DNA from 4 places in the Ruegeria sp. H8 genome. Region 2 is predicted to be linked to each of the others. Evidence: riboswitches for the same ligand, from Rfam matches in the RefSeq annotation. Region 2 holds a riboswitch; each other region holds the start of a gene.
What was found. Region 2 has a riboswitch for cobalamin ahead of ACR0A2_RS12610 (DUF1636 family protein). Riboswitches for the same ligand answer to the same signal wherever they lie in the genome.
Positions count from the first base shown of each region.

Region 1: linked by a shared signal. The riboswitch ahead of ACR0A2_RS21945 (DUF4198 domain-containing protein) and the one ahead of ACR0A2_RS12610 (DUF1636 family protein) in region 2 are both predicted to bind cobalamin.
Region 3: linked by a shared signal. The riboswitch ahead of ACR0A2_RS06030 (DUF1636 family protein) and the one ahead of ACR0A2_RS12610 (DUF1636 family protein) in region 2 are both predicted to bind cobalamin.
Region 4: linked by a shared signal. The riboswitch ahead of ACR0A2_RS19010 (energy-coupling factor ABC transporter permease) and the one ahead of ACR0A2_RS12610 (DUF1636 family protein) in region 2 are both predicted to bind cobalamin.

Region 1 covers NZ_JBQFNY010000018.1:19,919-23,123, forward strand. The annotation lists gene ACR0A2_RS21940 (ROK family transcriptional regulator) at 1-1,059, shown strand, start outside; cobalamin riboswitch at 1,181-1,379, shown strand; gene ACR0A2_RS21945 (DUF4198 domain-containing protein) at 1,511-2,296, shown strand; gene cbiM (cobalt transporter CbiM) at 2,303-2,914, shown strand; gene ACR0A2_RS21955 (cobalt ABC transporter permease) at 2,911-3,205, shown strand, end outside.
Region 2 covers NZ_JBQFNY010000004.1:238,860-242,064, forward strand. The annotation lists gene ACR0A2_RS12600 (ABC transporter substrate-binding protein) at 1-166, opposite strand, end outside; gene ACR0A2_RS12605 (ABC transporter ATP-binding protein) at 183-956, opposite strand; gene ACR0A2_RS12610 (DUF1636 family protein) at 953-1,309, opposite strand; cobalamin riboswitch at 1,408-1,604, opposite strand; gene ACR0A2_RS12615 (D-lyxose/D-mannose family sugar isomerase) at 1,705-2,268, opposite strand; gene ACR0A2_RS12620 (carbohydrate kinase family protein) at 2,387-3,205, opposite strand, start outside.
Region 3 covers NZ_JBQFNY010000001.1:1,221,663-1,224,867, reverse strand. The annotation lists gene cobN (cobaltochelatase subunit CobN) at 1-310, opposite strand, end outside; gene cobW (cobalamin biosynthesis protein CobW) at 316-1,371, opposite strand; gene ACR0A2_RS06030 (DUF1636 family protein) at 1,373-1,744, opposite strand; cobalamin riboswitch at 1,837-2,043, opposite strand; gene ACR0A2_RS06025 (SLC13 family permease) at 2,270-3,205, opposite strand, start outside.
Region 4 covers NZ_JBQFNY010000010.1:100,496-103,700, reverse strand. The annotation lists gene ACR0A2_RS19020 (MerR family transcriptional regulator) at 1-215, shown strand, start outside; gene ACR0A2_RS19015 (transglutaminase-like cysteine peptidase) at 397-1,185, shown strand; gene ACR0A2_RS19010 (energy-coupling factor ABC transporter permease) at 1,290-1,973, opposite strand; cobalamin riboswitch at 2,050-2,262, opposite strand; gene ACR0A2_RS19005 (L,D-transpeptidase) at 2,478-3,140, shown strand; gene ACR0A2_RS19000 (hypothetical protein) at 3,182-3,205, opposite strand, start outside.

The sequences.
Region 1 (3,205 bases), on a different contig from region 2:
GAGATCGCGCGCATGACCGGACTGTCGGCACAAACCGTTTCCGTCATCATGCGGCTGTTGGAGAAGGATGGTTTGCTGTTGCGCGGCGAGCCGGTCCGCGGGAAAGTCGGGCAACCTTCCGTTCCCATGCGCCTCAACCCGGATGGTGCGTTTTTCTTTGGGCTCAAGGTCGGGCGCCGCAGTACCGAGCTGGTTTTGACTGACTTTGTCGGAAATGTGCGGCAGCGCGAGCGGCGAACCTATGACTATCCAACGCCGAAGGCCACTTTGGAGTTTTCCACTGAGAGTCTGGGCAAAATGATGTCATCCATGTCGCCCGAGGCCAAAGGCAGGATTGCGGGTCTTGGAATTGCCATGCCGTTCTATCTGTGGGACTGGGCCCAGACCCTTCAGGTTCCTCAGGAAGAAATGGACCCGTGGCGCGTATCAGACCTGAAGGCTGACCTGGCGCGTCGCCTCGATATTCCGGTATTCCTGCAAAATGACGCCACTGCGGCTTGTGGGGCGGAATTGGTATTCGGTCCGGCTGATGGGCCAAGGGATTTCCTGTACTTCTATATCGGGTTTTTCATTGGCGGCGGTGTGGTCCTCAATGGCGCGATCTTTTCGGGGCGTGGAAACGCGGGGGCAATCGGCCCCTTGCCTGTGCCCGATGGCGCGGGCGGTGTCAGACCGCTCATCGATGTGGCCAGCCTTTACGTGCTCGAGCGTGCAATCACCACGGCAGGTGTCACGTCGCATTCCATCTGGGAAACGACCCAGCGTTGGGATGTGCCAAACGTTCAACTGGAAAACTGGTTGAAACGGACGGCAAGCGGGATTGCCCATGCGATTGTCTCATCCTGTAGCCTGATAGATTTCGAATGCGTGAAGATTGACGGCTGGATGCCGCAGGACATCAAGGCGCGTTTGGTTGAAATGGTGGAAGACAAACTGTCCGAGCTGAACATGACCGGGCTCGAGCGCCCCGTTGTGCTGGCAGGAACCGTAGGCCCGGAAGCACGCTCTTTGGGCGCGGCAAGCCTGCCCTTGTCGGAGAGGTATCTTTCAGAAGCTTAGACAGGAACGAACCCTGCCGCCTTGGACGTTTCACAAACTGGTTCACTCTCGCAAACTGCCGAGCTCATTATTTTCGATGGCCGTAACACATTTTCGTTGACGGAAGGCTGAGTTGTCTGGCAAGCCGCTCGGCATGTCCGGTTCCGGGGCTTGCTCTGGAATCAATAGGGAATGCGGTGCGGGCTCTGGCCCAAATCCGCAACTGCACCCGCAACTGTAAGCGACGAGCAGGGCTGAAACGCCACTGGGGTTTGCCCGGGAAGGCCGGTCCAACGCTTTGACCCGCAAGTCAGGATACCTGCCGGACATGTGCCCTCTAACGGGCACTCCTAATCGACGACGGGATGTGCGTCGGACCAGGATGCCTGAAAGGGTAATTTGGCGTTGAATGTCCCGTGGTCAAAACGAATTTCGCGCCGGGATTTGCGCGACGGGACAAGGACGACTGTTCATGAAAACGCTGCTCAGCGCAGCCGCTGCCGCGATGGCTCTTCCTGCCATAGTAAATGCGCATTTCCTTTTGGAATACACCACCGACACCATGATCGAGAAACCGGGCGATGTACCGGTCAAACTGATTTTCTGGCATCCGTTCGAGAATGGCCATGTCATGGATCTTGAAAAGCCGCAGGAATTCTATGTGATCCACAACGGTGAAAAGACCGATTTACTGGACACGCTGGAACCTATCCGGTTCACCGGCGGGCAGAACGAGGGCGCGGCGTTCAAAGGCAGTGTCCCGGTCAAACGGTCGGGCGACTATGTGCTGGTGACGGTTCCTCAGCCTTATTACGAGGAATCCGAAGACATCTATATCCAACAGCTCACCAAAGCCTTCCTGAACCGCAACGAATTGCCGACCGATTGGATGAATCCCGTGGGTCTGCCGACCGAGATTATCCCGCTGAACAAGCCGACCAACATCATCGCGGGTTCGACTTTCACGGGCCGTGTGCTGGCTGATGGTCAGCCGGTTGCGGGGGCCGAGATCGAGATCGAATACATGGCAGCCGAACCCGACATGGAAAGTTCGGCCGCTTCTGCACCGAAGGCGTCACCAATGCCGGGTGGTGCGGTGGTCGCAATATCTGACGACAACGGGTATTTTTCGTTCGGCGTTCCAAAAGCCGGTTACTGGGGTTTCGCCGCCCTTGGTTCCGGTCCGGCAACCGAACATGAGGGCAAAGAACTCAGCCAGGATGCGGTCATCTGGATCCGCGCCTGGGATCTGGAGTAACCCCAAATGCACATCGTCGACGGAGCCCTTTCCAACCCGGTTGTAATTGGCGGCGCCATAGCCGCCGCGGGCGGGATCGCCATGGGTCTCAGGTCTCTGGATCTTGATCGCATCCCCACTGCGGGCGTGCTGTCAGCCAGTTTCTTCGTGGCATCGTTGATCCACGTGCCCATTGGTCCGTCGTCGGTCCATCTGATCCTCAACGGCATGGCCGGGCTGCTGCTTGGTTGGGCCGCATTCCCGGCTTTGTTCGTCGGGCTTTTGCTACAGGCGGTCTTTTTCGGCTTTGGCGGGTTGACGGTGTTGGGGATCAACACCGTCAATATCGCCTTTCCCGCGGTGGTGGCCGGAATGTTGTTCGGTCGTCTGATCGCGCGTGGAACGCCTTTGCAAGGTGCGATTTGGGGGGGCATCGGCGGCGCGTTTGCGATTGCGGCGACAACCGGCATGGTCGCGTTTTCGCTGGCGCTGTCGGGGGATGAATTTCTGCCTGCCGCCAAGCTTGTTTTCTTCGCCCATATTCCTGTCATGGCCATCGAGGCGATTTTGACCGGGTTCGCCGTGTTGTTGGCACGCAAGGTCAAGCCCGAGCTGTTTTTCAGAGGAGCAGCCACATGAAGCATCTGGTTGTCATACTGGCCATGTGCTGTTCACCTGTGCCTGCCCTGGCGCACAAGGTCATAGCCGGCGTTTTCGAGTCGGGAGACGTCATCGAGGGCGAAATCGGCTTTTCCAACGGCGACATGGCAAGCGGCACCGAGGTCATTGTCACCGGCCCGGATGGGGCCGAGCTGGGTCGATCGGTAACGGATGCGGACGGTTTCTTTGTCTACACGCCGACCTCGGCCGTGGCGCACACCTTCTTTGCCGACCTTGGCGCCGGGCATGTGGCCGAAGTCACGATGTCTG
Region 2 (3,205 bases):
CGAGCGCAAAGGCCATATCCGCCATGTTCATGTCATGCACGACCAGACGTTCCGGCGCCGAGTCAAAAACCAGCGGTTCACCGCAATTGTCCACGGTGATGGCTTCCGCTGCCGCGCCACCTGCCAAGCCAGCGAAAACAACCACCGGCCAAAGTTTCTGCATCATATTTAAGTTCCTGTTATTATGACAGTTTCCGTTTTCGGATATCCAGTGCGGGGATCATGCGGCCTTCGTGCTGAAAGCACAGGTAATCCACGCCGAATGTCTCGCGTACCCGGTCTGGGGTCAGAACTTCGCCAACAGGCCCGAACCCTGTCAGACGCGTAGCCTTCATCAACGCCACATGGGTGGCGAATTCCGGGATCATGACCAGATCATGGACGATCATGACGACCGTTACCCCCAGATCAGCGACCAGAGACAGCATGTGCCCCTTGGCATCGGGGTCCAGATGGTTGGTTGGCTCGTCCAGAAACAGCAAGGACGGGTTCTGGGCCAACGCGCGCGCGATATGTGCGCGCTGACGTTCTCCGCCGGACAGCTGACCCATCGTTTTGTTGGCAAAATGCGACAGCTCGGTCGTCGTCAGAACCCGTTCCAGATCAGCCTTGTGCTGAGCCATCGAACGTTCGTCTTGAATCGGGATTTGCCCCAGCGCAACATAGTCTTGCAGGCGCATCCGCCCGTCAGGCATTTCCTGCTGCCCGACCACAGCAATGGAGCGGGCACGTTGGCGGGCGGACAGGGTCCGAAGGCTTTGACCTTCGATCCAAACATCACCCAAGGCAATCCGTTCGATCCCGCACAGCAGTTTCAGCAGAGTGGTCTTGCCGGCGCCGTTCGGCCCTGCGATTGCCAGAATTGATCCTTCTTCCAGACGAAAGGACACATCCTGCAACAGGATATCACCATTGAGCGCATAGTACTTCAAATTCTCGGCAACCAGAAAACTCATGAAGCGCCACCAGACGGCAATGCGGGTATTCGCGACAAGGTCTTTGCGAAAAGGGCAGGGGGGCGGTCCGAGGCGCTGGTCCAGCCATCGTCACTGTCGCCGAACTGGGTCGCGAATTCGACCAGGGCGGACAGGTCGTGTGATGTCGTGATATCGCCAAACAGGTACTGCGCTTTTCCCGGGGCCTGAAATCCGACGGTCATGGCCCGTTCACAACCTGCCATGCACGTCACCATTCGGGTTTCAAAACCGTCAGGCAACCGGGCATTCAGCACGTCTTGCGCGGCCTCGGCAGACATCGCCCCCTGACATGTTGAACAGATCAGAACGTAGTGATCAGAATAGCAGGTCATAGCCATCTCCGTCGTTTGCCAGACGCAGACAGAGGGCACATACCCAGATATTACGCAAACGCGCCATCAAGCCTCCTTCCGAGACGCCCCGCCTCGGGTTGGTTCATAGTGCGATGGCAGGTCTCCTGACTTGCGGGTCGTTGCTTGGCCGACCTTCCCAACCCATGCGGGTCAGTGGTGAAGTGGCGTCGCTCACCGCTTACAGTTGCGGGGGCAGTCACGGACTTGGCACATTCCAGTGCCGCACCGTGTTCCCATTTTCATCCCTTATGGAACCATCCCGCTCAGCTAGTCTGGCAATGCCAGACTTGTCAAGCGGCAGACGAAGGCGTTGGTAGATGGAATTGCGACAGCTGACCCAGCTGTCCTGCTGCGCCAGCCCGGACCGAACGGTGTCAATAGTCTGATACAAGAAGGAAATCCGGTTCGGAATCTTTCTCGACCTTTGAAAACCGTGGAATTGGCTTTTCAAACCCAATGTCGGTGCGGTCGTTATTCACGGTCGATACCTCGCCAATAAGGCAATCGCCGCGCTCGGCCCAAAAAGCGTGCCAGATGCCGGGCATCAGAGTTACGCTTTGCCTCGGCTTCAGCCGCACGTACTCTTGGGGTTGCAAGGTTACAGGGCAGGCATCGCTGGGGACCGTCACCGGGTTGTCGCGGTCGACGCCACCGTTTGGATCCGACGCATGAATTTCCAGAACGAGATCGCCGCCGCCCCGGTTGATGATGTCTTCTGCCTTGATAATATGCCGGTGCATCGGAGAAAGCTGATTGTCTTTCAAGATCAACAGTTTTCTGCACAGAGCATCCCACGCCCGGATTTCAGATCCTTCGTCTAAACCAGTGCGTAGAGTGAACGGGAATAGGCAATGTTCGTCGAAATGGCCTTGTGCGTAATTGGTAATGTTCCATCCCAGCCTGCGGCTGCGGACAGTTTCGACCAAAGAGATGCGCATTTTCTCGGGCGATCAATCCGCAAAGAGCGGCTACGCGGCGCCGAAAGATTGAATGAACGCCTGGGCCTAGGGCTTGATGTGGTTGATTTCGGATCGTTTCATCATGCCATCCCGCAGATCAAAGTTCGTGCGCCCAAGGGGGTTCCGCCCCGGCTCGGGAAACGGTCACGGCCGCAACGTCAGCGCCCAGTTCCATGGCTGCTTGCAGGCTTTCAACCGTCAATCCGCGCAGACCTGACTTGGTCAGATGCCCTGCGCGGCTGAGCTCGGTCAGAACGCCGGCGTTGAACGTGTCACCTGCGCCGATCGTATCGACCACTTCAACGGGTTTCACAGGAACCGAGACTTCGGAACCATCCGCCAGGTAACCGTGCGCCCCGTCACTGCCACGCGTGACGATGACAACGGAAGGACCCGCTTGCAACAGCACAGACGCTTTTGCGGATTCGGCTTCAGCGCCCGGAATGATCCAGTCCAGGTCCTCGTCTGAAACCTTGACGATATCCGCACGCGAGATCATGCGGTTCAAACGCGTCCGAAACCGGGTTTGATCCTTGATGAAATCCGGGCGGATATTCGGGTCCAGCATCACTGACCGGTCGGAACCGTGGCTGTCCAGAAGGGCGGCATAGGCATCTGCGCAAGGTTCACACGCAAGGCTGATTCCACCGAGATACAGGGCAGAGACAGCAGGAAGCTGATCGGGCATGTCTTCGGGCAGCAACATCCGGCCCGCGGTGTTTTCATCGACAAAGCTGTAAGTCGCGTGTCCATCCGAGAGCTGCACAAAGGCAAGCGTGGTGGGACGGTCCGAGATGATCACATGTGTCGTGTCCACATGGCTCGCTTTCAGCGCATCAATCAATTGCTGGCCGAACATGTCCGATGACAAACCTGTCAGCATCCCTACCGGAACACCCAGACGTCCCATCGCGAC
Region 3 (3,205 bases), on a different contig from region 2:
GAACCTGCTGCAACCCATAAGGCCAGTAGGGGACGCCGCCGATCAGCCGGATCAGAATGCCCTTGGCGCCCTCCAGCGTCTGCTCGACATAGGTATCGACCGACAACGGGTGTTTCAACGCCGTCAAATTCGCCAGCCGCAGGGTCGGCATTCGCCCTTCCGGTCCGCCGCCGCGATGCCAGCCAGCCGCGAAAGCCCCCAGATCGCTGTCCGAAAAGGACAGCACCACCAGATCCGCCGGGCTCTGGCCCAGATCGGTTGGGGTCTCGGTTTCCTCGAGCCCGTGGCTTTCGCGGAAGACGACGTGCATGTGTCTTACTCGGCAGCCTCACGCACACCCACGAGGATTTCGCGGATTTCCGCCTCTTTGATATCGTCATGCTCGGCGATGACGACCAGACGCGAACGACGGTCTTCACCGGGTTCCCACGGGCGGTCATACTGGTGCCGTACCCGCGCGCCGACCGCCTGAACCAGCAGGCGCATGGGTTTGCCCTGAACGGCGGCATACCCTTTGACGCGCAGGATGTTCAGTTCATTGGCGAGGCGTTCGATATTGGCGATCAGTTGGGCCGGATCGGTCTGCTCGGGCAGCTCGACGATGATGCTTTCGAAATCGTCATGCTCGTGATCGTGATGGCCGTCGTGATGCGAGGGGCGGGCGTCCATGTCATCCTCGGCGGCGGCTTCCAGACCCAGCACAACGCGCACGTCCACGGCACCTTCGGCCACTTCGACGACGGGCAGGGGGCGCGGCGCCTCGGCGGCGATGATCTCGCGCGCTTTGGCCACGCCTTCGGGGCCGGCGAGGTCGGGCTTGGTCAGCAGGATGATGTCGGCGCACGAGATCTGATCCTCGAACACCTCGGACAGGGGCGTTTCGTGGTCGATCGAGTCATCGGCCATGCGCTGGACGTCCACCGCTTCGACATTGGGCGCGAAACGGCCTGCGGCCACAGCCTCGGCATCGGCCAAGGCGATCACGCCGTCGACGGTGATCTTCGAGCGGATGTCAGGCCAGTCGAATGCCTTGAGCAGCGGTTTCGGCAGGGCCAGACCGCTGGTTTCGATCAGGATATGATCCGGGCGCGGCTCCAACGCCATCAGGGCCTCGATGGTGGGAATGAAATCATCTGCCACGGTGCAGCAGATGCAGCCATTGGCCAGTTCCATGATGTTTTCCGCCGGGCAATCAGGAATGGCGCAGGATTTCAGGATGTCGCCATCGACGCCTACATCGCCGAACTCGTTGACCACGACAGCAAGGCGCTTGCCCTGTGGGTTCTGCATCAGGTGACGCACCAAAGTGGTCTTGCCCGAGCCCAGAAAGCCGGTGATCACTGTGACGGGGAGTTTTTCGAGGTTCGACATGTCAGGCTCCAATGGGGGGAATGCGCGAGGCACAGTTCTTGCGAAAATGTTCGGGGCGTTCGCGCCATTTCACCAAACCATCTTCAGTGGCCAGATACTTGGTCGCGCCGTCGACGATGACGTCGACATGATCTGTTTCGTTCAGGTTTTCATACACGAAGGTCCAGCGGCCCGGCCCGCGCAACACGATCGAACAGCCTTGATCGCAGTTTGACAGGCATTCAACGGCTTTCAGGGTGACACCGTCGGGCAGGTCTGCCTGTTCCAGGGCCTTGTGCAACAAAGCGCCCGGGCGTTGCGCGTCATCTTCGACAGGCAGGCCGCGACGGCAGGTGGTACAGACCAGCAACTCGACTGGTGCGGTCTCGGTCATGTCTCTCATCCCCCCAAATCCTCTTCGCGGGGGACGGGGTTTCATGCGGGCCACGATTGGTCATGGACCCGACACCGGAACACCCCGCCCGGTTTCAACTTCGGTTGTTGGCAGGTCTCCCGGCTTGCGGATGCCAGAGGCGGGCCTCTGTCGGATGTCCCGCCTTCCCGGCTTTCGAGCCAGTGGCATTGGGCATCCTCTCCGTTCACGGTCGCGGGGGCGGCTGCGTTTGGCGGCAAGACCGTTGACGCATTCCCTTTTCATCGGCTGTCACCGACACCAACGAAAGGGACATGCGGCACCGCTGGCCTGCTTGTCAAGCGAGTCGCGCGCAACAATTATGCAGAGGCATGGAAAGCGACCTGTGGGCGCCGATGGGCGGCATGGTGTGCCGGGACCCAGCCTGAGATGGGCCGGGCGACGAAAGGTATCTCAGCAAGGGGCGTAGACTGTGGCGAACTGTTGATCGACTGAACCTGTCCAGATGATGGGTAAAGACCACCGAACCCCCTGGATCCTCTTGCGCTAATAGATGACGTTTATCATGAGCAGCGAGACGACCAGAAACAGCGCCGTCATTATTCCGCCGGAGCGGACGAAATCCATCACCTTGTATCCGGCCGGACCCATGATCAACGCGTTTACCTGATGGGTTGGGATGATGAAGCTGTTCGAGGTCGATATGGCGACCGTCAGGGCAAAGACGGCCGGGTTTCCACCCGCCGCCACCGCAATCGATACCGCCAGAGGCACCAGCAGAACTGTGGCCCCCACATTGGACATGACCAAAGAAAAGGCCGTCGCCAGAACGGCGATGCCGGTTTGCAGCGACCAGAGCGGCCAGCCGTCCAGAATTATCATGATCTGCTGCGCGATCCACGCGGCCGTGCCTGTGTTCTGCACGGCTTGTCCCAAAGGTATGAGGCAGGCGAGCAGGAATACGGTGTTCCATCCGACCGCGCGGTATGCCTCGTCCACGCTGAGCACACGGGTCAGCATCATGCCCACCGCGCCGGTAAGAAGACAGAGTGAAAGCCGGACATCCGTGAACAGGATCAACGACAGCGAAATGGCGAAGAATGCCAGGGCCCAGCCGACTTTTTGCGGCCGCAGCTCGTCCTGAGGAAAGTCCGTCGTCACAACGACGAAATCCGGATCTCGTTTGATCCGCATCAGGTTGTCCCATCTGGTATGTGCCACAAGCATGTCGCCCGCCTGAAACTTTTCGAGCCCGATCTGAGTGGATTCGTGATCCTCGGTCTCGACATGGCTCAGCGTCTCTTCGCCGCGGTGAATGGCCAGCAGCGACATCCCGTAGGTCTTGCGAAACAAAAGCTCGCGGGGGCATTTGCCGATCAGCTTGCTGTCGGGCGTGATGACCACCTCGGCCACGCCTGCATTGGTTGGGGCGAACTCTTCGACGAAAATGTCCAAATCCGGAAGAACGGTCAGCCCATATTT
Region 4 (3,205 bases), on a different contig from region 2:
AATTGTCCAAAGCGCCCGAGCAAGCTTGTCGTGACGTCGAATACGTTGCAACAAGACATCTCGACAACGTCAGGTCAAAAATCGCCGCCCTCCAACGGTTGGAGCAAGCACTGGCAGAACTTGTGCAGACCTGCACCGAGGGTGCGGCCTCATGCCCCCTGCTAACGGCGTTGCTCAACGAGCCTTTCGTCAAAGATGTCATTAGCGGCCACTAATTGCAGCGCCTGGAAAACCGAAACTGGCTATCTCAGCTTGCGGAGGAGCGGCTTCATTGTCCCGGTATTCCGTAACCCTCAGCGATGACGGCCGATCTCTGTTGTATTATTGTTGAATGAGAGAATTGCGATCAGCTTACCCTCTAATTCGCTCTGTTAGCTATGCCGGGCTGGTGATGGCGTGGATGCTCTGATGCTGTCAACTAAGGAAGAAATACCAAAGAATCTGCAAATTTTTGCCGCTTTACCCCTAGAGGCTAAGAAGCTGTTGCAATTCCCCAAGCACATGAAGGCTTGGAATAAAACACATTGGCCGGGGAAGTTTGGATACTTTAGAGGAACGAGCATGGAGAAGGCAGATATGACAAATCCCACTTTAGTTCAGGGAGTGTTATCGAAAAACCTGCTGGGTTATCTCCCAATGGTCTGTTTTATATGCAGCTTTTTTGTGTCTGCCGCTACATTGCAAGCCTCTGAGCTTCCCTCGATCGGTCTTGACAAAAAGATTGGAGCGCCATCCGGTGCCAAATCACTGTGCAAAGACTACTCGTGGGCGTGCGCGAGCGCTCGTAGCTCTGGTCTGTCCGTGGCAAAAGAAAATCAGATCGTTAAAACGATCAACACGCGCGTCAATCGGAGAATCCGAGCAGTTTCGGATCAAAGCCAATATGGGACAAAAGAATACTGGACACTGCCGACGCAAGGGTCAGGAGATTGCGAAGACTTCGCTTTGCAAAAGAAGTTTGAACTTGTGCAGAATGGTTTGGATCCTACGAAGCTACTAATTGCGACTGTCTTGGACACCAATCGCAATGGCCATGCTGTTCTAGTCTATCGCTCGAGTGAAGGCGATTTGGTTCTGGACAATGTTACCAACAGGATCAAAACGTGGAAGGAAACGAGGTATCTTTTCCTACGAATACAGGACCCGATTCACCCTGATCGTTGGGTACAGGTTTTTAGTGGCTAAAAACAATGTGGCGCGCCCTCGAGACGCGCCACAATAATCTTTGGAGCTGCGACTACCGGTTTTTTCGCGGCAACCCAATTTTAGGACACCGCTTCAAACTTTGGTCAAGCTTTCGCAGCGTTGTACAAACGCGGAGTCACCAGACCTGTACTGTTCAAACCGCGCATCGCCTTGGCTGCCGCAAGCACTGCCAGATCAGCAATCGGCTCAATGACGATTACCAGCATATAAGCACCGCCAAAGGATAGAACCGAAGCCATGGTTTCTGCGCCGAAACCCTGGCCGTAGAAGGCCCAGAACCCAACCCATGCGACTACTCCTCCCTGATACGTCGCACTCAGCGCAAGAGCTTGGCCATATTTGAGGTCAACATATGCTGTGCCGGGAGCGATGATGCGGCTGGCCAGTGCTTGTAGCGCAAATAGCGGCACCAGCAGAGTGGTCAGGTTGATGAAGTACTGCGGAAGATCGAACGGGGCAAAAAAAACACCCTGAATCAGGAGACCAGCTGCCAATCCAAAAGCCGCGGGTGCAGCACCGAGAAGCAGAAACAGCGTCGACCCCAGGATGAAGTGGACTTCAGAGACACCAACCGGGAAATGCGGCAGGACTTCGAAGAAAAGGAAAACCCCAACGGTGGCGAGCACCGAGCGCATAGCAAAAGATGCAGGTCCATTCGCACGCAATGTGGAAAACGTTTCTTTCGCTGCGTAAGTAGCCGCACCTGCGGCGGTAACATAGGAAAGCGCGATTTTGGCACCATTCACGATGCCCGGTTCGATATGCATGTTCTTTCTCCCTACCGCCTCACCCGGCGGCTTGTCAGGTTGAATCGACCGTAAGGCCGACAGGTTCAGTCTGGGCATAGCCCGGCGCTTTACGGCAGGTCTCCTGACTCGCGGGTGCTCGCTCCGCCAACCTTCCCGGTTCCATTACGAACCAGTGGTGTCTTGGCATCGCTCTCCGCTCACAGTTGCGGGGGCAGTTACGGAATTGGCGCCATTGAAAACACCGAACCGTATTCCCTTTTAATCCTTTTGGCTTCCGCCATCAGGAACCGAAAACAATTCACCGCTACAATGGCGGCTTCGTTTCTGTCAAATGTCTTTGCGACCTAGTCCGAAGTAGACTCGACCGATGCAGGATTCACGCAACCGGCGACATGGTCCATTAGGTAAACCAAGCGTTACCTGAAACCTCTTGAAGCTCTAGCTGCTAGAGGCTTTAAGACTCGAATTTGATCGCAAAAATGCGATGCAACCACATTACACTTGTGAACCAGGACGAGACTTATGCTGACACGGCGCCATTTCATTCAATCAACCACAGCGCTATTCTCGGCGTCTGCGGCCAGTCCATTGATCGCCAAAACATGGCCAACCTCGTCGCAAAAGACCTATTGGGACAGCCAGGTCACGCCATTTGACTACGATCCAGCGACCTCAAATCCATGGGGCGTTCATGACCGTTTTTTACCACGACGTGTCGTAGCAAATGATGGTTTGGTTCCCGGTGACATCCATGTCGATGCCGTCGCGCGCTATCTTTACCATATCGAGGAAGGCGGCACAGCAATGCGCTATGGCGTAGCGATCGCGCGTGGGAACCTTTACGAGCCCGGTACCTATGCTATCCGGCGCAAGGTCGAATGGCCACATTGGACGCCAACGGCTTCAATGATCGAGCTCAACCCCGAATACGCGGAATTCCGGGATGGCATGGAACCCGGGCCAAGTAATGCTCTCGGCTCTCGAGCCCTTTATCTATACGTTGGGGATCGAGATACTTATCTCAGAATCCACGGTACACCTCAGCCCAGAAGCATCGGTGGTCGCGCAAGTTCTGGATGTGTTAGAATGATCATGGCCCATATCAATGATCTCTACCCACATGTAAAAATCGGCTCGACCGCATACTTATACTCGGCCGAAGATAGCGTCACAGCCCGCTCATAAATTTTGGGCAGCGCAGGTGGATGTCGCTGCCCTCTTTTTTATCAGGCGTCACGCGCAGCGCAGAT